DNA from 4 places in the Streptomyces sp. NPDC001709 genome. Region 4 is predicted to be linked to each of the others. Evidence: riboswitches for the same ligand, from Rfam matches in the RefSeq annotation. Region 4 holds a riboswitch; each other region holds the start of a gene.
What was found. Region 4 has a riboswitch for cobalamin ahead of metE (5-methyltetrahydropteroyltriglutamate--homocysteine S-methyltransferase). Riboswitches for the same ligand answer to the same signal wherever they lie in the genome.
Positions count from the first base shown of each region.

Region 1 (3,443 bases), on a different contig from region 4:
GGAGGTGAGTCCGTGCGGGACCTGTGCGGACGCGTCGCGCGCTGGCTGGCCGACGTGCAGAACCTGGAGGGTCGTACGCTCGCCGTGGTCGAGCCCGAGGTGGTGCGGGCGGCGGCCCTCGAAGCGCTGGGCATGCCCGCCGCGGTCTTCTGGCGCCTCGACGTGCCGCCGCTGACCGTGACCGAACTCAGCGGCCGGGCCGGCCGCTGGAATCTGCGGCTGGGACGCCCGCTCTCCGTGCCGGAGGCCGACTAGGGCCTGTCCGGCGGATCAAGTCGGCGGCGCCCGTCACGGCACCGCCGACGGCGGCATGCCACCTGCGCCCGGTGGGGATGTCCCTGGCGGCCGACGACCAGTTACACGGGCCCTGTGTTGTCCGGAAGGAGTCAGTGCGCGGCCGGAACCGCTTGTCCGCTCGCGGCCCTTGCCGGCTTGGGGTTCAGGAGCCGTTCGGCCAGTTCACCGAAGGCGAGGCCGAATCCGCCCCACAGAGCGGTCTGGATCGCCAGTGCCGAGAGCCGGAACCGCCACAGCAGGGTGGCCGGGAAGTCCTTGGGCACCTCGTTGACGACGGGCAGGAACTGGTAGGCCAGGCCGATCACGACGACGAACGCGGCCACCGCGACCACGGTCGCCCACCAGGTGCCCAGGCGCGGTGCGAGACGCTTGCCCAGGATGGTGGCGGCGACCGCCAGGAGGACGCTGAGCAGCATCATCAGGAAGTACAGCGTGGTCCGCTTGCCGATGGTGTCGGCGTTGCCGATCGACGGCGGGTTGGCCGGGTACTTCAGGAACGGCACGACGTACACGGCGAGCAGTGCGCAGCCCGACAGCAGCAGTGCCGTGGCGCGCGGGCCGAAGCGGCCCATGCGGCCGAGGGCGAAGCAGAAGGCGAGCGCGGCGATGCCGCCGAAGGCGACGCCGTAGACGAGGACACCGGTGGCGAGGCCGGCGGTGGACTGCAGGGAGCGGGAGACGGCCTCCATCTCGTGCTCGTGGGAGTGGGCCTCCTCGAAACTGATCGCCTTGTCGACGTTCGGCTCGCCGAGGACGTACGCCACGATCAGAGCGAGCACGCCGGCCGCGAGGCCGGCGAGCATGCCCCGTACGAGAAGGCGCCGTACGGTTGCGGAATTCATGTGCGTACGGTTTCCCTCGCGTCAGTGGCAGGGGAAACCGAGCAGGTGGCGGGCGTCGTGCACCCACTCGTGGACGTCCGTGCCGTTGAACACGGAGGTGGCGCCCTGCTCGGCGCCGACGAAGTACAGCAGGACCAGCATGAGGATGCCGAAGAAGACAGCCCAGGGAGCAATCGCCTTCAGTGGCAGCGTGGCGGGAACGACGGGGGTGGTGGCTGTCGGCTGGGCGACGGTCTGCGCCATGGCAGGACCTCCTCTGGGAGTTCGCGTCCCATCTCGGTGGTGCACAGGACGACGGCCACGGGTCTGACTCGCGAGCCCCCTGGGGGGCGCCGCATACAGTGGCGCGACCGTGCCGGATTCCCACCGGCTTCCGTTTCGCCGTCGTCGATATCGGACAGACCGTACCGCGTGACGCGGGCGCGGCCAAGAGCGCCTCCCCTACGTGATCTTCCTCTCTCAACAGGGGGACGTGCGGCCGGACTTCCCGCGGCGCGGCTCAGGCGTTCGTACGGCGCCGTGGTGGGGTGAAGGCGTACAGGTCGAGGATGTCCGGCTGCGGTGCCACGCCGGGGCCGCCGGCGCGTACCCAGGTGACGATGTCCTCGGTGGCGTCAGGGTCGTTGACGAGCCCGAGCCAGACCGGCCGCGCACCGGCGGCCCGGCCCGCGGCGGACGGCTGTACGACGATGACGTTCGCCTGATCGCACACGTCCAGGCAGTCGGAGATGCGCACCGGCACCTCTGCCCGCAGGCGCGCGGTCTGCGCCGCGTGATCGACCCCGGTCACCTTGGGGCTGCCGCAGCAGCAGTCCCGGCACACGACGACCCGGCACGGCGCCGAACCGCTCCCGACCCTGGCCCCGGCTGTCGCCTCTTCCGCCGGCTTCTCGGGCACGCCGCACCACTCCCCCTCCCGGGGAGATCCGCCCCGGTGTCCGTCGAGGAGGCGACCGCGTGAGTCTCCTGGCTCCCGGGACCCCGCTCGCGCCGCCTTCCCGCCCCGGTCGGGGCAGTGACCTGCCGGAACTCGCTCACCGGTCACAGTGGCGGGACCGCGCCGGATTCACACCGGCTTCCTCGGACCGCCGTCGCCCTATGTCGACGATCATCATGCCATCACGGGGCGGGCAGGCCCGGTACACGGTCGCCGTGCTGTTCACTCCCCGTCCGGAGACAGCGGCTTCACCTTGTCGGTCGGACCGGGCGGTCGAGTGCGTCGGCGAGCAGGATCTCCAGTTGCCGGGCGACCTGGTCGAGGAGGCGATCGTCGCCCCGGTCACCGCCACCACCTGCGACGTCGACACCGCGATCCTCGCCGGTCACAGCTTCATCGACCCGCCGTTCGCCCTGGGTCACGAGTGCGTGGCCCGGGTCGTGGAGACCGGTGACGCGGTGACCGTCGTACGCCCGGGCGATCTCGTGGTCGTCCCCTGGTCCATCAACTGCGGCAGCTGCGAGAACTGCCGCGCCGGGCTGACCGCGCACTGCACGGCCGTACCGCACATGACCATGTACGGCGCGCCGATCGGCGGCAGCTGGGGCGGGCTCTTCTCCGACCTGGTGCGCGTGCCCTGAGCGGACGCCATGCTCGTACCCCCGCCCGCCGATCTGAACCCGGTGGCCATGGCCTCGGCCGGGGACAACTGGTCCCTGTCGCGGCGTCTGGTGGCCCCGCACCTGAAGGCCGGGCCCGGGGCCTGTGTCCTGGTCGTCGCCCGCGGGTACACCCGCGGGAGCCGGGCGGCCGTACTACCGACCGGGCTACCGCTGCCCGCCCCCCGCACGGCGGAGGCCGAGACCGGCGGCGGGGTGTATGCGGGGGATCAGGGCCGGGACATCGGCGCGGTAGGTGTCGTAGGAGGCGCCGAACCGGTCGGCCATCAGGCCGTCCTCGATCCGGACCCGCCGCAGCAGCCAGGGCACGGCGACCGCCAGGACCGCTGTCCAGACGCCGAAGCCGCAGGCCGGCATGGCGCCGGCGATCAAGCCGAGCAGGCCGGTGTATATGGGATGGCGGACCAGCCGGTAGGGCCCGTCGGTGCGGAGCTCATGGTGTTCCTGGACCGTCGGGACGCTGGCCCACATCGTGCCCAGAACCCAGCGGGCCCACAGCAGCAGGGCGGTGGAGGCGATGGCGAGCAGGACGCCCAGGACGGCCAGCTCGGGCTGCCAGTACCGCAGGTGACGCCAGAAGCCCCGGGAGTGCCCGACCAGGAGGGAGAACGCATAGACGCCCGCGATCAGCAGCACCCGGCGCGGCAGCGTGCGCCGCAGTCCACGCACCCAGCCGCGCACGCCTCT
Region 1 covers NZ_JBSFGB010000003.1:215,410-218,852, forward strand. The annotation lists gene ACWC0C_RS06060 (histidine phosphatase family protein) at 1-255, shown strand, start outside; gene ACWC0C_RS06065 (CbtA family protein) at 387-1,139, opposite strand; gene ACWC0C_RS06070 (CbtB domain-containing protein) at 1,161-1,382, opposite strand; cobalamin riboswitch at 1,419-1,558, opposite strand; gene ACWC0C_RS06075 ((2Fe-2S) ferredoxin domain-containing protein) at 1,639-2,037, opposite strand; cobalamin riboswitch at 2,100-2,220, opposite strand; gene ACWC0C_RS06080 (hypothetical protein) at 2,325-2,465, opposite strand; partial or broken gene ACWC0C_RS06085 (alcohol dehydrogenase catalytic domain-containing protein) at 2,400-2,864, shown strand; gene ACWC0C_RS06090 (methyltransferase family protein) at 2,904-3,443, opposite strand, start outside.
Region 1: another riboswitch for cobalamin. It lies ahead of ACWC0C_RS06075 ((2Fe-2S) ferredoxin domain-containing protein); the one in region 4 lies ahead of metE (5-methyltetrahydropteroyltriglutamate--homocysteine S-methyltransferase).

Region 2 (3,443 bases), on a different contig from region 4:
CGCTCGCCCAGGGCCTCGCCGGCCGGCCGGGTCAGGGTCTTCTCGCGGGCGAACCGCACCCGTACGGGCAGCACACCGAGCCCGTCGACCGCGCCGGCCCGCGACTCGACCTCGTCCTCGATGTGCTCGCCGAGGATCTGGAAGCCGCCGCAGATGCCGAGGACCGGGCGGCCTTCGGCGGCCCGCCGCACGAGGGCGTCCGCCAGTCCGCGCTCGCGCAGCCACCGCAGCGCGCGCACCGTGCCCCGGGTGCCCGGAATCACCACGAGGTCCGCGTCCGCCAGCTCCTCGGGGCGGTCCACGAACCGCACCACGACGCCCGGTTCGGCGGCGAGCGCGTCCACGTCCGTGAAGTTGGACATCAGCGGGATCGCACACACCGCGACCCGCAGTACGTCCTCGCCGACGGGCGGGGTCACGGCGGACTCGCGCACGGTGCCGCGCAGCGACACCCGCAGTCCGTCCTCCTCGTCGATGCCGAGCCCGTGCCGGAAGGGCAGCACGCCGTACGTGTGCCGCCCGGTGAGGCCGTGCAGCATGTCGAGACCCGGCTCCAGCAGGCTGACATCACCCCGGAACTTGTTCACCAGGAATCCGGCGACCAGCTCCTGGTCCTCCGGCGAGAGCAGGGCGACGGTCCCGAAGAAGGAGGCGAAGACACCGCCGCGGTCGATGTCGCCGACGACGAGCACGGGCAGCCGCGCGTTCCGCGCGATCCCCATGTTCACGATGTCCGTCCGCCGCAGATTGATCTCCGCCGGTGAACCGGCACCCTCACAGATCACCGCGTCATACGTGCCCCGCAACTCGGCCAGGCAGTCCAGCACCGTGCCGAGGAGCTTCTGCTGCCGTCCGCCGTGATACCCGCGCGCGCTCAGCTCGCCCACCGGCCTGCCCAGCAGCACCACCTGGCTGCTCTGTTCGCCGCCCGGCTTGAGCAGCACCGGGTTCATCAGCGCGGTCGGCTCGATCCGGCACGCCTGGGCCTGCATGGCCTGCGCCCGCCCGATCTCCGCGCCCTCCCGGGTCACGAAGGAGTTGAGCGACATGTTCTGCGCCTTGAACGGCGCGACCTTCACGCCCTGCCGCACCAGCCACCGGCAGATCCCGGCCGTCACGACGCTCTTGCCGGCGTCGGAGGTGGTACCGGCGACGAGGAGACCCCCGCTCACTTGCCACGTCCCTTCACGAGTCGGCGCGCGGCGAGACTGACGCCGAGCGCGAGCAGGCCGACGCGGCGGGAGAGCCGTACGGCCCGGTCGATGTCGGTGACCCGGACGGCGCGTCCGGCCCGCCCGTTGAGCACGGGGCGGTGCTCGACCCGGCCGCCGTAGGACAGCGTGCCGCCCAGCCGCACCCCCAGCGCCCCCGCGAACGAGGCCTCCACGGGCCCGGCGTTGGGGCTGGGGTGCTTGCGGGCGTCGGCCTTCCAGGCGCGCAGGGCGCCCCGGGCATCGGGTCCGGCCGCGGCGGCGAGTACGGCGGTGAGCCGCGCCCCCGGCCAGCCGGCCACGTCGTCGAGCCGGGCGGAGGCCCAGCCGTAGCGGCGGTAGCGGGGGGACTTGTGACCCACCATCGCGTCCAGGGTGTTGACGGCCCGGAACCCGAGCAGCCCCGGCACCCCCGCCACGGCCCCCCACACCAGCGCGCCCACGACCGCGTCGGAGGTGTTCTCGGCGACCGACTCGACCACGGCCCGGGCGATCCCGTCGGCGTCCAGCGCCTGCGGGTCCCGGCCGCACAGGTGCGGCAGCCGCTCCCGGGCCGCCTCGACGTCCCCGCGCTCCAGGGCGCTGCCGATGGTGCGGGCCTCGCGGGCGAGCGAGGTACCGCCGACGACCGCCCAGGTGGCGGCGGCGGTCAGCGCGACGGAGGCGGCGGGGGAGGGGCGTACGGCGCGTGCGGCCAGCGAGCCGAGTGCGACGGCGCCACCGGCGCACACGACGGTGTGCAGGGCGCCCCAGCCGCGGTGGTCGCGCCACAACGCGCGGTCCACGGCAGCGGCCGCACGCCCGAACGCGGCGACCGGATGCCCGCGGCGCGGATCGCCGAGGAGCAGGTCACCGAGAAGGCCGGCGGCGGCGCCGTACGCGTAGGTGCGATCGGCCCCCATCGGCTCAGCCGGCCGTGGGTACAGGAGCGGGCCTGACGGGGGTCCTTCGGCAGCCGAGCATGGCGATCTGTGTCCTCACTCAGGGTGTCCGCGCCCTGGTTCGACGAGATTCGGCGGTGAGAGTTCCTGGCTCCCGGGGGTTCTTCCCCGGTGACAGTGGCGGGACCGCGCCGGATTCGCACCGGCTTCCTCTCCTGCCGCCGTACATGGCCTGGGCAGTCCACCACGCGCCCGGAACGGCCGTCAACTTGCCGTTGACCTGCACGGGGAGAGTGTGCCGATCCCCACATCGCGGGGCGTGGGCCGACGAAAAAGGCCCCCCTCAGGACGCGAGGGGGGCCGAAGCGCCCCGAAGGGGCGCGGGGAACTGCGCGACCAGCCACGACGGCGCGGCAGCCGATCGACGGCACTTCGCGGTGGTTCCAGCGAAGCGCTCTGTCAGGGCTTGGCGACGATCAGGTAGATGCCGTACGCCACCGCGGCCGCGCAGGCGGCGAAGCAGACGTAGGCGCCGGTCACGGCGAGCGTGGCGGAGCCGCCCTGGGCCGCGGCCTTCTCGCGCCGGGCCAGACCGTTGATGCCGAGGGTGAACAGGGCCACCAGGCCCACCGTGAAGGCGAGGCTGACGCCGAAGACGGAGCCGAGGGCCGACCAGTCGATCTTCATGGGGTTGCTTCCTTGGTTACCGGTGTGGCCGGGGTCAGACGGTGGCGGCCGGCGGGACGGCCTCGGGCGCGGGCTCGGTGGCGGCCGGGGAGGGGATCATGGCCGTCAGGTCCTCGCTGATCGTGCCCGCCGGGGGCGGGGTCACCGCGGCGATGGCGGTGGTCACCACGCCGGCCGGCTCCTCGGACTCGGTGACGACGTTGGTGTGGTCGACGACCTCGCGGCGGGAGATCTTCCAGATCGCGGCGCTCGCGGCGACGAGGAAGACGGCCACGACGGCGGTGCCCCAGTCACCGAGGTCCGTGACGGACTCGGCACCCGCGCCGACCAGCGCGGCGGCCGGGAGCGTGAGCACCCAGGCGACGACCATCCGGGTCGCGGTGGACCAGCGGACCACCCCGCCCTTGCGGCCGAGGCCGGCGCCCATCACCGAGCCGGAGACGACGTGCGTGGTGGAGAGGGAGAAGCCCAGGTGGGAGGAGGCCAGGATGGCGGTCGCGGCGCTGGTCTGGGCGGCGAAGCCCTGGCGCGGCTCCAGGTCGGTCAGGCCCTTGCCCATGGTGCGGATGATGCGCCAGCCGCCGATGTAGGTGCCGAGCGCGATGGCCAGGCCGGCGGAGAGGATGACCCAGGTGGGAGGGTTCGAGCCCGGGGCGATGGCGCC
Region 2 covers NZ_JBSFGB010000017.1:61,734-65,176, reverse strand. The annotation lists gene ACWC0C_RS24545 (cobyric acid synthase) at 1-1,172, opposite strand, end outside; gene ACWC0C_RS24540 (cobalamin biosynthesis protein) at 1,169-2,113, opposite strand; cobalamin riboswitch at 2,212-2,353, opposite strand; gene ACWC0C_RS24535 (hypothetical protein) at 2,552-2,779, opposite strand; gene ACWC0C_RS24530 (anion permease) at 2,814-3,443, opposite strand, start outside.
Region 2: another riboswitch for cobalamin. It lies ahead of ACWC0C_RS24540 (cobalamin biosynthesis protein); the one in region 4 lies ahead of metE (5-methyltetrahydropteroyltriglutamate--homocysteine S-methyltransferase).

Region 3 (3,443 bases), on a different contig from region 4:
CACCAGCCCGCGGCGCCGGTCACGGCCAGGCCGGCGGCCAGCGCCCACGCGGGCACGTCGCGGCCGGACATCAGGACGTGACCCAGGGCGGCGAGCAGCACGCAGACGGCCGCGAACACCGCGGCCCGTATCGAGCGAGCACACCACCCTGCTGTCATGGCGTCCTCATCCTCGCATCCGGGCCGCGCTCGTCATGCGGGGGTACGGAAATCCACCGGCGAGAGCCGGCCGGTGATCACGAGGCGCGCCCGCCCGGGCGGGTCACCACCGCGATGGTCTCGACCGGCTCGCTGTGCTCGAAGTGCAGGGTGAACGGCACGAGGTCGCCCGCCCGCCAGCCCGGCTCGGCCCGCAGCGTCACATCCACGCCGGCCGGGGACATGGACAGCTCACCGCCCGCGGGGACGGCGGCGGAGCCGACGTCGGTCCTGTAGGCGGCCGCGCCGCCGGTCATACGGTGACGGGTGAGGGCGATGCCGCCGCGCGTGGCCGTGGACGTCACCTCGACCAGCCGGTCGTCCGCGCCGCCGAGGTTGGAGACGTCGAAGAACGCCGCGGTCTCCGTGCTGCCGCCGTAGGGCAGGAGGACCCGCCCGGACGAGACGGCGATCCGCGCCGGGCTGCCCGCCTTCCCGGCCCCGACCCAGGTGGCCAGGCCGCCCAGGGCGAGGCTGCACGCGGCGACGGGCGTGATCGCGGCCAGCAGGGCGTCGGCAAACCGGCGGCGCGAGGGCCGCCACGGGTTCTGCTCGGTCACACCGGGGTTCTGCCCGGCCACCGGGGTCGTCGAGGTCATCGGGTTCATCGGAGTCATCGGGTACGCCTCCTTGGCAGGAACCCGCACAGGGCAGGCGGCGGCACAAGCTTGCGCAGCGGGAATTGCCGGGGCTCGTCCATCAACCGCGTCTCCAGATCACGTCGTACGGCGTCGGCCGGATCGAGCCGTACCGGTGCAGGAGTCGGACCGGCCGGTGGCCGGGTTCCGGGGCGGGGCGCAGAGGTGGCGCACGTCACGTACGGGACGGCGACACCCGCCCGTACGTCCGCTGTTCTAGTGGGGCGGCGTGCCGTCGGCGCTCGTGGCGCGGGGCGCGCAGTGGTCGAGCAACTCGCGGACCGGGCCGTCGACGAGCCGGTAGCGCACGATCCTGCCGTCCTTGTCGCCCTCGACGACGCCCGCGGTGCGCAGGAGGCGCAGGGCCTGGGAGACGGCGGTGTCCCGCATCCCGGTGGCGACGGCGAGGTCGGAGACGGCGATGGGGCCGGCCTCGTGCAGGGCGAGCAGCAGCGACAGGCGCCCGGGATCGGCGAGCAGGGAGAAGCGTTCGGCCCAGGTGCGTACGCGCTCCGGCTCGCCGACGGCGGCGATGGCATCGCAGACCCGGTGACCGTCGATGGTGCGCCGGCCGGCGCGTTCCGCGGGGACGAGATGCATGGGCTCATCATCGCAGCCGCCGGTGTTCGGCTCTCCGGGCCCATACCTGCGCACCTGTGCAGCCTTGCAGTCGCGACCCGCGGCCTTCTAGGGTGAGCGGGCCGTGGTGTTCGGGAAGACCGGTGACGGCCCCTCAGGGGCCCAGTCCGGAGCGGCCCTCGCCACTGTGATCGGGAAGTTCCCGCCCCATGCATTGCCACTGGCCTCGCGGCCGGGAAGGCAGGGGCGGGCGCGTCGACCCGTCAGCCAGGAGACCGGCCACGGCATACGAGCTGTCCACGAGGTGCTGGAGCGTAACCGTATGACCGTGCCCCCAGGCGCGCCCGAAACCACCGCCGCCCCGTCCTTCCGCTGGCGCCGCGAGGACACCGTCCGCACCGCCGGTCTCCTGGCCGTGATCGTCGCCCTGCACGTGGTGGCCTTCGGGATCCTCTTCCTGCTCGTGGTGCCGGGTCACTACGAGGTCGGCTCCAAGGCGTTCGGCGTCGGCCTGGGCATCACCGCCTACACCCTGGGCATGCGGCACGCCTTCGACGCCGACCACATCGCCGCGATCGACAACACCACCCGCAAGCTGATGGCCGACGGCAAGCGACCGGTGTCGGTGGGCTTCTGGTTCGCGCTCGGCCACTCCGGCGTGGTGGTCGTCATGGCCGCGCTGGTCGCCGGGGGCGCCAAGCTCGCCGGCACCCTGATGAACGACGACTCGCGCACCCACCAGGTCCTCGGCACGGTGGGCACCACGGTCTCCGGCGGCTTCCTGTACCTCATCGCCGCACTCAACCTGGTGGCGCTGTTCGGCATCATGCGTGTCTTCAGGGCCATGCGGGCCGGACGCTACGACGAGGCCGAGCTGGAGGCACACCTGGACTCGCGCGGCTTCATGAACCGGATCCTGGGCCGCCTCACCAAGTCCATCCGCCGCCCCGGCCAGATGTTCCCGCTCGGCTTCGTCTTCGGCATCGGCTTCGACACCTCGACCGAGGTCCTGCTCCTCGCCCTGGCCGGCAACGGCGCAGCAGCCGGCCTGCCCTGGTACGCGGTCCTGTGCCTGCCCCTCCTCTTCGCCGCGGGCATGAGCCTCTTCGACACCCTCGACGGCACGTTCATGAACTTCGCCTACCAGTGGGCCTTCTCGAACCCCGTCCGCAAGGTGTTCTACAACCTCACGATCACCGGCCTGTCCATCGCCGTCGCCTTCTTCGTCGGCACGATCGAGCTGGTCGGCGTCCTGCACGACAAGCTCGGCCTCGACGATGACGTCACCGGCTGGATCTCGGGCCTGGACCTGGACAACGTCGGCTACGTCATCGTCGGTCTGTTCGTGGTCGTCTGGGCCGTGGCCATCGCCTACTGGCGCCTGGCCAAGGTCGAGGAGCGCTGGAACGCCCGTACCGCCGACACCGGCTGACGGTCTGCGCGCGGCAACGGCGTGTCAGGCGTCGCCGCTCAGGCGGATGCCGCTCGCGGCGGTGTCGAAGATCGGGCGGTACTTGTGCCACTGCGCGTCCGGCGCGGAGAGGTAGACCGTGTACTGGGTGCCATCGGTGCTGGAGAAGGCCAGTTCCGCCGCACGGTACTTCCGTGCCCTTCCGTCGAAGGTGAACTCCCAGTACCCGGCGGGCCGCCCCCGGAAGGTCGTCGCGGCCATCCGCGCCCGCTCATAGCCGGGGTTGAGGCGACGGGTCTGGGCCTCCTCGTCGTCACGCCAGTGCTTGAGCGGATCGCTGCCGGCGAACCGTACGACGTTGACCCTGAGGCTCACCAGGCCGTCGTAGTAGGCGACCTCGCCGCCCGGCATCGCCTTGCTCTTCCAGCCGTCCGGCACGGGCACGGCGAAGCCGTAGCCGCTGTCCGCCTTCTCGAGGTGGTATCCGGCGGGCAGCGGCGGCAGGGTGGGGCTGGTGCTCGGAGCGGGGGTGGAGGCACCGGCCCGGGGGGTGTGGCTGCCCGGCCGGTCGGCACCGCCCTTGAACCACCACAGCGCGCCGCCCGCCACACAGGCGGC
Region 3 covers NZ_JBSFGB010000016.1:57,378-60,820, reverse strand. The annotation lists gene ACWC0C_RS23480 (hypothetical protein) at 1-158, opposite strand, end outside; gene ACWC0C_RS23475 (copper chaperone PCu(A)C) at 236-814, opposite strand; gene ACWC0C_RS23470 (ArsR/SmtB family transcription factor) at 1,052-1,435, opposite strand; cobalamin riboswitch at 1,523-1,712, shown strand; gene ACWC0C_RS23465 (HoxN/HupN/NixA family nickel/cobalt transporter) at 1,737-2,846, shown strand; gene ACWC0C_RS23460 (serine/threonine-protein kinase) at 2,871-3,443, opposite strand, start outside.
Region 3: another riboswitch for cobalamin. It lies ahead of ACWC0C_RS23465 (HoxN/HupN/NixA family nickel/cobalt transporter); the one in region 4 lies ahead of metE (5-methyltetrahydropteroyltriglutamate--homocysteine S-methyltransferase).

Region 4 (3,443 bases):
GGCCGCCTCCAGGTCGTCGACCTCGTCGCGCAGGGCGAGGGCGACCTGCCGGGCGGTCTCGGCGAGCGGCTGGTCGTCGCGGACGAACGACCAGGCGAGCATGGTGACGGGGCCGGTGAGCATGCCCTTGACGGGGCGGTCGGTGAGCGACTGGGCATAGGTCGTCCAGCGCACGGTCATCGGCGCGGGCCGGGAGACGTCACCGGCGAGGATCGGCGGGCGGACGTAACGGGTGCCGTACGACTGGACCCAGCCGTGCCGGGTCGCCAGGTAGCCGGTGAGCCGTTCCGCGAAGTACTGGACCATGTCGTCGCGTTCGGGCTCTCCGTGCACGAGGACGTCCAGTCCGGCCTTCTCCTGGAAGGAGATCACCTCCTCGATCTCGGCCTGGATACGCGCCTCGTAGCCGTCGGCGTCGATCCGCCCGGCGCGCAAGTCCGCGCGGGCGGTCCGCAGTTCGGCGGTCTGCGGGAACGAACCGATGGTGGTCGTCGGCAGCAACGGCAGTTCGAGACGGGCGCGTTGGGCCGCGGCCCGCTCGGCGTACGGCTGCGAGCGGCGGGCGGCGGACTCGGTGACGGCGGCCGCCCGGGCGCGTACGGCCGTGTCGTGGGTGAGGGGGGAGTGGGCGCGGGAGGCCAGGTCGGCCCGGTTCGCGGCCAGTTCCGCGGCGATCGTGTCGAGGCCGTGGGTGAGGCCCTTGGCGAGGGTGACGATCTCGGTGGTCTTCTGACGGGCGAAGGCGAGCCAGCGCAGGATCTGCGGCTCGACGTCCCGTTCCATGGCTGAGTCGAGGGGCACGTGCAGGAGGGAGCAGGACGCCGAGACGTCGACCCGGTCGGCGAGACCCAGCAGGGTGCCCAGGGTGGCGAGGGACTGCCGCAGGTCATTGACCCAGATGTTGCGGCCGTTGACGACTCCGGCGACCAGCCGCTTGCCGGGCAGTCCGCCGACCGCGGCCAGGGCTTCCAGGTTGGCGGCGGCCCGCTCGGTGAAGTCCAGGGCCAGACCCTCCACCGGAGCCTTGGCCAAGATGGGCAGGGCCTCACCGAGCCGGTCGAAGTAGGAGGCCACCAGCAGCTTGGGCCGGTCGGCGAGGGCACCGAGCACCCGGTAGGCGCGGGCGGCCGCGTTCAGCTCGCCCGGGGTACGGTCCTGGGCGAGGGCGGGCTCGTCGAGCTGGACCCACTCGGACCCGGCCGCCCTCAGATCGGCCAGGATCTCGCCGTACACCGGCAGCAGCCGGTCCAGCAGGGCGAGCGGGTCGAAGTCGCCGGCCGCGCCGGGTGCGGGCTTGGCCAGCAGCAGATAGGTGACGGGACCGACGAGGACCGGGCGGGCGGCCAGGCCCAGGGCGAGGGCCTCCCGCAGCTCGGCGACCTGCCTGGCGGGGTCGGCCGCGAACACCGTGTCCGGTCCCAACTCGGGCACCAGATAGTGGTAGTTGGTGTCGAACCACTTGGTCATCTCCAGCGGTGCGACGTCCTGGGTGCCGCGCGCCATGGCGAAGTACCCGGCGAGCGGATCCGCGGCGACCGCTTCCCGGTGGCGTGCGGGGATCGCGCCGAGCATGACGGTGGTGTCGAGTACGTGGTCGTAGTACGAGAAGTCGCCGGTCGGCACCTCGTCGATGCCGGCGTCCGCCAACTGCTGCCAGCTGCCCCGCCGCAGCTCGGCGGCGGTGGCCGTCAGCGCGTCGGCGGTGACGCGGCCCTTCCAGTAGCCCTCGATCGCCTTCTTCAGCTCCCGGTTCCGACCCTGGCGGGGGTAGCCGTACACGGTGGCCCGTGCTGCCACGGCTGCGGACGTGCTGGTCACGGAGATCTCCTTCGCGAGATGAATCCCTGAGATCCCGGGGACGGGACGAGAACGCGAAGGGGCGACAGCCCGGACGGCAGCGGCCCACGGCCGTCCGTTCGGTGCATACGACGCCGACCCGCCCTCGAGGTCACCGGGATGTCCGCGCACGAGTCGTCCCGCGCGCGGGCAGTTGGCAGGTCTTCGGACTCGCGGGCACGCCCATGCCTTTTGCCAAGGCGAGGACACCTACTGGCCGTCGCTTCCCAGGCCCGCTACGGGCCCAGTGCGTATGACGGCGGTCGTTCCCGCTCACCGCTGCGGGGCAGTCCCGGATTCCCACCGGGTTCCCTCTTACGACGCTCCCGCCTGGCTGACGGGGCGAACCAGCTGCAGGGGCCAGCCTAAGGGGCCGCCAGGGACGAGGTGGATCACGTTCACCAATTCGGATGGTGAGGTGGGACACGCGGCCGAAGTGCGTCGTCCCGCGAGGCTCGGGAACGCGGCCTCAAGTCGTCGTCGGCGTCTGGCGCGGCCGGCGCGGCTCGTCGCCGGCTGGGATTGAAGCCGGTCGGGTGATTGACGGGCCGGTCCCGGCTCGGGTGCGGCCCCTCGCGGGCTCGGCCGGAGAGACTGCCGCCATCCCGATGGAGGTGGCGAACATATGCTCAGCGACAGCACGGCGACGATCCTTGCCGAGAGGCCGAGCGTGGCGGCGGTCGTCGCCGGCGCTCCGCGCGTGGCGCAGATCGCGGCGCGGAGCAGCGACGAGACGGAGACCGCCCGGCGCCTTGCGCCCGAGGTGGTCGAGGCGGTGCGGGAGGCCGGATTCGCCCGGCACTTCGTGCCCGCGGCCTTCGGCGGTACCGAAGGCCGTTTCGTGGACATGACCTCGGCGGTGACCCTGGTGGGCGAGGGCTGCGCCTCGGCGGCCTGGGCCGCCTCGCTGTCGGCGTACGCGGCCCGGTACGGCGCCTACCTGCCCGTGGAGGGGCAGGCGGTGCTCTGGGGCGATGGGCCGGACGCCCTGATGGCGGGCGCGCTCATGCCGGCCGGGAAGGCGGAGCCCGTCTCCGGTGGCTGGCGGCTGAGCGGCGAGTGGAAGTACATCAGCGGGGTGCGTTTCGCCGACTGGGTCTTCGCCTGCTCCGCCGTACCCGGCACAGTGGGCCCCGACGGGCGGGGCGAGGTGCGGTTCTTCGCGGTGCCGCAGGCGGACATCACCGTGAAGGACACCTGGTTCACGCTCGGCATGCGCGGGACCGGCAGCGACACGATGGTCCTGGACGACGTGTTCGTGCCAGGGCATCTGACCCTGTCGAGGTTCGACATCAACGCGGGGCGGGCGACGGCCTCCGAGGCCCGCTGCCACACGGTGGCGGTGAACGAGGTGAACGCGCTGCCGCTCGCCGTGCCCGTCGTGGGCGCCGCACGGGGTGCGGTGCGGGCCGCTGCCGAGCAGAGCATCCGGCGGGTCGACCGGCGCGGCGCCCCGCTGCGTGACAAACCGTCCGTGCAGATCGACCTGGCGCGCTCGGCCGCCGAGGTGGACGCCGCCGAACTCCTCGTCCAGCGGGCGGCGCGGGTCGCCGACGGCGTCGAGGCGACCAAGGAGGGCGAGGCGGCGGCCCGCGGTCCGCGGGACT
Region 4 covers NZ_JBSFGB010000020.1:168,978-172,420, reverse strand. The annotation lists gene metE (5-methyltetrahydropteroyltriglutamate--homocysteine S-methyltransferase) at 1-1,818, opposite strand, end outside; cobalamin riboswitch at 1,988-2,190, opposite strand; gene ACWC0C_RS27820 (acyl-CoA dehydrogenase family protein) at 2,462-3,443, shown strand, end outside.